One region of the Serratia sp. Sp408 genome, then DNA from elsewhere that is predicted to be linked to it. Evidence: predicted binding sites of a transcription regulator. Region 1 holds the regulator's gene; the other holds the start of a gene.
What was found. Region 1 encodes PhoB, which activates phosphate uptake and scavenging genes when phosphate is short. Its sites were predicted from a motif close to CTGTCATAAAACTGNCNNAT; they were not measured.
Positions count from the first base shown of each region.

Region 2: pstS (phosphate ABC transporter substrate-binding protein PstS) is a predicted target of PhoB. The motif match lies at 1,943-1,962, and genes of this name have one in related genera.

Region 1 is NZ_JBXUFT010000001.1:148,846-152,263, forward strand. Features, by position in the region: gene sbcD (exonuclease subunit SbcD) at 1-1,127, opposite strand, end outside; gene phoB (phosphate response regulator transcription factor PhoB) at 1,339-2,028, shown strand; gene phoR (phosphate regulon sensor histidine kinase PhoR) at 2,053-3,369, shown strand; gene AC2AXP_RS00780 (PstS family phosphate ABC transporter substrate-binding protein) at 3,386-3,418, shown strand, end outside.
Region 2 is NZ_JBXUFT010000003.1:311,411-314,828, reverse strand. Features, by position in the region: gene AC2AXP_RS13865 (NADP-dependent oxidoreductase) at 1-25, opposite strand, end outside; gene AC2AXP_RS13860 (SDR family NAD(P)-dependent oxidoreductase) at 87-872, opposite strand; gene AC2AXP_RS13855 (TetR/AcrR family transcriptional regulator) at 1,090-1,665, shown strand; gene pstS (phosphate ABC transporter substrate-binding protein PstS) at 2,072-3,112, shown strand; gene pstC (phosphate ABC transporter permease PstC) at 3,190-3,418, shown strand, end outside.

The sequences.
Region 1 (3,418 bases):
AACCGTCGCTCAAAGACCTCGTTGACGCTCAGTTCGTTCAGCGTCTCTTTGTCCTGGCGGTCAATCACCTGACGGCGCTGTTCTTTGCTGCGTCGCAGCAGCACCACCTCTACCGGCAGTTCATCCGTCAGATGTTGGATGCGCCGCTGGATGTCGCTCAGGTAATCCTGTGTTGCTACCTCGATATCCAGCCATACCGGCAACTCGCCATGATAATCGGCGAACTGCTGCAACTGGCGCTCTATTTGCGGTAAATCTCCCTTGATCAACTGCATCGGCTGAACGCAGGGGATTTCCAGCGGCGTAATTTTACGCAACGCGCCGTCGGCAAAATCCACCATAAACACGCTTTTGGCGTTACCCAACTCGTCGAAACTGAGCGGGATAGGCGAACCGCTGTAGCGGATGTGTTCGCTCTTCGCCACCATTTGCGCGCGGTGAATATGGCCAAGTGCGATATAATCCGCAGGTGGGAAGGCCTGCGCCGGAAAGGCGTCGAGCGTGCCGATATAAATATCGCGCACCGAATCGGAGCTGGTCACGCCAACGGTAGTCAGGTGGCCGGTGGCGACGATCGGCAATGCGCCACCGAGCGCATCACGGCGCGTACAGGCGGCCTGATACAGCGTTTGATAATGCTCGGCAATCGCTTCTTGCAACGCCGCCTGTTTCTGGCTGCCGGATTCACCGGCCCGGCTGAGCAGCAGATCGCGTGGGCGTAAAAAGGGAATCGCGCACAGCACCGCGCCGGGGCGGCCGTCACGTTGATTCAGTATCACGATCTGCCGGTCGAGTTCGCTCTGTGCATTGGCGATCACGGTGGTATTCAAGCAGGATAATAATTCACGCGATTCGTTCAGCGTCGCCACGGAATCATGATTGCCACCCAGCACCACCAATTGGCAGCCGGTGCGCTGCAGTTCCACCACGAAACGGTTATACAGCTCGCGCGCGTAGCTCGGCGGTGAACCGGTATCGAACAGGTCGCCGGCAACGATCAGCGCGTCTACCTGCTGTTGGTCGATCTGTTCAATCAGCCAGCGCAAAAATGCCTGATGTTCGGCGGCGCGGCTTTTGGTGAAGAAGTGTTGGCCAAGATGCCAGTCGGAGGTGTGTATCAGGCGCATGTTTCTACCGTAGCGTAAAAAATGTTGCGATGATTATAAGGGCAGGGAAACAAAAAAGGGTTTTTCTGCACGCTCGAATTTGTCGCTATGCTTAATGGCATTCATAAAGTGACTTTTGCAACGCGGTTTATTTCATAAATCTGTCACAAAACTGACGCATAATGGCGCCCGCAATCAAATTGTGATCGCTAACACATTGGCAGGATTGACGATGGCAAGACGCATACTGGTGGTGGAAGATGAAGCGCCGATCCGTGAGATGGTGTGCTTTGTGTTGGAACAGAATGGTTACCAACCGTTGGAAGCCGAGGATTATGACAGCGCCGTGACGCGCCTGTCTGAGCCGTTCCCTGATTTGGTGTTACTCGACTGGATGCTGCCTGGCGGCTCCGGCATTCAATTTATCAAGCATATGAAGCGCGAAGCGCTGACCCGTGACATTCCGGTAATGATGCTGACCGCGCGCGGCGAAGAAGAAGATCGGGTGCGCGGCCTGGAAGTGGGGGCTGATGACTACATTACCAAACCGTTTTCCCCCAAGGAGCTGGTGGCGCGTATCAAGGCGGTCATGCGTCGCATATCGCCGATGGCGGTAGAAGAGGTGATCGAAATGCAGGGCCTGAGCCTGGATCCTTCTTCACACCGGGTGATGGCCAACGAACTGGCTCTGGATATGGGGCCCACCGAGTTCAAGCTGCTGCATTTCTTTATGACCCATCCAGAGCGTGTTTATAGCCGCGAGCAGTTGCTTAATCACGTCTGGGGCACTAACGTTTATGTGGAAGATCGTACCGTTGACGTGCATATCCGCCGGCTGCGAAAGGCGCTGGAGACCAGTGGTCATGACAAGATGGTTCAAACCGTTCGGGGCACCGGTTACCGGTTCTCAACGCGCTATTAAACGCGCCGTGCTGGAGAACATAACGTGCTAGAACGCCTTTCCTGGAAGAGGCTGGCTTTGGAGCTGGCCCTTTTCTGTTTGCCCGCGCTGTTGCTGGGCCTGATTTTCGGGTATCTGTCCTGGTGGCTGCTGACGGCGGTACTGGCCGCGCTGATGTGGAACTTCTATAACCAGCTCAAGCTTTCGCACTGGCTATGGGTGGATCGCAGCATGACGCCGCCGCCCGGACGTTGGAGCTGGGAGCCGCTGTTCTATGGCCTTTACCAGATGCAGCAACGCAACCGTCGGCGTCGGCGTGAACTGGCCTTGCTGATCAAGCGTTTTCGCAGCGGTGCTGAGTCGTTGCCCGACGCGGTAGTCATGACCACCGAAGAGGGGAATATCTTCTGGTGCAACGGACTGGCTCAGCATTTGCTGGGCTTCCGCTGGCCGGAAGACAATGGCCAGCATATTCTCAACCTGCTGCGTTATCCTGAATTCAGCAGCTATTTGCAACAGCAGGAATTCTCGCGCCCGCTGACGCTGCAACTCAATAATGAACATTACGTTGAGTTTCGCGTCATGCCCTATTCGGAAGGGCAGCTGTTAATGGTTGCCCGCGATGTTACCCAGATGCGTCAGCTCGAAGGCGCCCGACGCAACTTCTTTGCCAACGTCAGCCACGAATTGCGCACGCCGTTAACCGTGCTGCAAGGCTATCTGGAAATGATGAGCGACCAGGAAATGGACGGCTCGCTGCGCAGCAAGGCGCTGAGTACCATGCAGGAGCAGACCCGGCGCATGGACGGGCTGGTGAAACAGTTGCTGACGCTTTCGCGCATCGAGGCGGCGCCGATCGTTGATATGAACGAAAAGGTCGACGTGCCGTTGATGCTGCGGGTGTTGCAGCGCGAGGCCCAGTCGCTGAGCGGAGGTAATCACCAGATTACCTTCCGGGTGAATGACGGATTGAAGGTGTTTGGCAACGAGGATCAACTGCGAAGCGCGGTATCCAACCTGGTGTACAACGCGGTAAATCACACGCCGACCGGCACCCATATCGAAGTCAGCTGGCAACAGACGCCGCATGGCGCGCAGTTCCAGGTCAGCGATAACGGGCCGGGGATTGCCGCCGAGCACATCCCGCGGCTGACCGAACGTTTCTATCGCGTCGACAAGGCGCGTTCCCGCCAGACCGGCGGCAGCGGGTTGGGGCTGGCGATCGTCAAACACGCGCTGGGTCACCACGATGCGCGGCTGGAAGTGCTCAGTGAACCGGGTCTCGGCACACGTTTCATTTTTACCTTGCCTAACCGGTTGATTGTTCCTGCGGCTTTGTCAGAGAATGCGCTGAAACATTAACGCGTGAGGCGAAGTGATGCGATTGTCCCGAGGAGTGTGGCTCTGCCTG
Region 2 (3,418 bases), on a different contig from region 1:
GCGCGTTGATCGTCTGATTGTTCATTGCATGTTCATCTCGCTGTGTTTAAGGATAAGCACGGTACTGCATGGCAGGCTGCACCGATTTATTGGCCGTTTTTGTATCTTGCCGCGGCTTCGTCCTGTTTGATCTCTGCCAGCATGGCCAGCCTTGCGCCATCCAATGCATCCCAGCTCTCGGCGTTGTGCAGAGGGGGAATGGTCACCAGTTCACGGCGATCGAAACCGACCAGCGCCGCATCGACCAGTTCGCCCACTTCCATCATCGGTGGCAGGGTGCTGCTGTCGATGCCTGCACGCTGCCAGATTTCGGTATAGGTGCCGGCTGGCAATACCGCCTGAACATAAATGCCCTTGGGTGACAGTTCCAGATGCAGACCCTGCGACAGGTACAGCACGAAGGCCTTGGTCGCGCCATACACCGTCGCGCCAAACTCGGGCATCAGGCTGAGGGTAGAACTGATATTAACGATCGAGCCGCTACCCGCCTGCACCAGGCGTGGCGCAATGGCGTTGGCCAGCCGTGTCAATGCGGTGATGTTGAGTGCGACAAGCTGTTCAATCGACGCCGAGTTCTGCTCGACGAAGCCGCCTGACTGGCCAATGCCGGCGTTATTGATCAGGGTGGTGATGCGCGAGTCTTCACGCAGACGCGATTCGACGCGTGCCAGATGGTCGGATTGGGTAAGATCGGCTGGCAGGACATCCACGGCCACGCCGGTTTCTTGCCGCAGGCGTGTGGCCAGCGCGTCAAGTCGTGCCTGGTCACGTGCGACCAGCACCAGGTCGTGGCCACGGTGGGCAAAGCGTTCGGCGTAAACAGCACCGATACCGGTGGACGCGCCGGTAATCAGGACGGCAGAAGTAGTCATAGATTCACTCTCTTGGTTGAACAATATCGGCATGCAACCTTAGGCCGCGGGCTCGGTGTTGGATCACGGTTTTTACCAGCCGGTTTTCCATCATCGGGTCAGGGTTGGCTGGCGCGATTAATAATGATGATCATAATCTAACTTGTCAATCGGTTTGATTACGATCATCATCAATGTATACTGGCGCCATGATTTTCGACGAGAAGGGCCGATAAAGATGAAAGTGAGCAAAGCGCAGGCGCAGGAAAACCGGATGCGCATCGTAGAAACGGCCTCGGTGCTGTTTCGCGAGCGCGGCTATGATGGCGTTGGCGTTGCCGAGCTGATGTCGGCCGCCGGTTTCACCCATGGCGGGTTTTACAAACACTTTGCTTCCAAGGCCGACCTGATGTTGGAAGCAGTGGCCTGCGGGTTTGCCCAGTCGCAGGCAAAAACCGAAGGCAAGGATATCGCACAGATTGTCGAACAGTACCTGTCCCGCGAGCATCGCAACGGTATCGGTGACGGCTGTGTGATGGCGGCGCTGTCCACCGATGCGGCGCGCCAGCCCGAGTCGGTCAAGGAATTATTTGCCGTAGGCATTGAACGCCAGTTGGCCATGCTGACGCAGGGCGGCGATGGCGCAGGTGAAACCCGAGCCGCAGCTATCGACACGCTTGCCCATCTGGTGGGGGCGGTGGTGCTGTCGCGTGCCTGCCCGCAAGGTTCGGCGCTGGCAGATGAGATCCTGCAGGTTTGCCGCACGCGTATCCTTGACGCTGAGGGTTCGCAGGCGAAAAGCGCTGCGCAGTAACCCACGGCCAGAATGTCATCAAACGTTAATCTGGCGCATGAGATGGCGGTGGGATTGCCGGCGAGCTAGCGTCGCGGGGTGAGCGATCGTCACAGCCGCGTTATCGATCTACGGTCGAAACCGCCATTTTAAAGAGAATAATTCGATCAATAATCGGCTGATTAATAAGCAGAAAAAGAGTCATTTTCAGAAAGTCCGCAGATTAAAAAACACGCCAATCAGGCGGGGTTTTTCATAACGCATTGATTATAATTAAATTAATTTTAAAACCCGCGTCTTGTCATATAACTGTCATATTTCATACATTTTTCTGTCACCAAACTGTCCTATTTTCCCTCCTGCAGCAATACTTACTCTGATGAAAACGACTCGAAGTCGATTTTTGAATATCCCATTAGGAGGGATTATGAAACTGATGCGTACCACCGTCGCCAGTATTGTGGCAGCGACTTTCTCTCTGGCCTCTGTGTCTACTTTCGCTGCTGCCAACCTGACCGGTGCAGGTGCGACATTCCCCGCGCCGGTGTATGCCAAGTGGGCAGATTCTTATCAAAAAGAAACCGGCAACAAAGTTAACTATCAGGGGATTGGTTCCTCTGGCGGTGTGAAGCAAATCATCGCCAATACCGTTGACTTTGGTGCCTCCGATGCGCCGTTATCGGATGAAAAACTGGCTGCTGACGGCCTGTTCCAGTTCCCGACCGTGATTGGCGGCGTGGTACTGGCGGTCAATATTCCAGGTATCAAATCCGGTGATTTGACCCTCGACGGTAAAACGTTGGGCGATATCTACCTGGGCAATATCAAAAAATGGAATGACCCGGCCATCACCAAACTCAACCCGGGCGTAAAACTGCCAGATCAGAACATTGCCGTAGTGCGCCGCGCTGACGGTTCCGGTACCTCATACGTCTTCACCAGCTACCTGGCCAAAGTCAACGCACAGTGGAAAGAGAAAATCGGCGCCGGCTCAACGGTTAACTGGCCAACCGGTCTGGGCGGTAAAGGCAACGACGGTATCGCGGCATTCGTACAACGCCTGCCGGGCGCTATTGGCTACGTAGAGTACGCCTACGCCAAACAAAACAACCTGGCCTACACCAAGCTGGTGTCCGCCGATGGCAAAGCGGTCAGCCCGACGGAAGATGCGTTCAGCAACGCGGCCAAAGGCGTGGACTGGAGCAAAACCTTTGCCCAGGACCTGACCAACCAGAAAGGCGAGGACGCGTGGCCGATTACCTCCACCACCTTCATCCTGGTTCACAAGGAACAGAAGAAAGCTGAACAAGGCGCAGAAGTGTTGAAATTCTTCGACTGGGCTTACAAGTCCGGTGGCGACGAAGCCAAAGCGCTGGATTACGCCACCCTGCCGGACGAAGTGGTTGAACAGGTACGCGCAGCCTGGAAAACCAACGTGAAAGACAGCTCAGGCAAAGCATTGTATTAAGCGGCCAGCGTTTGGTTAGCCGTTATATCTGGGCCCGGTATGCCGGGCCCTCCCAGCTTTAAACAGAAGAGTAATCTATGGCTGAGTACAAGCCGACCATTAAGGCTCCAAGCAAAAATGGTGACATCCTGTTCAGCGCGCTAGTGAAACTGGCGGCGCTGATTACCCTATTGCTGCTGGGTGGCATCATTGTTTCACTCGTCTTCGCTTCCTGGCCGAGCATCCAGAAGTTTGGCTTCTCCTTCCTGTGGACCAAAGAGTGGGACGCACCGGCGGAGCAGTTTGGCGCACTGGTACCGATATACG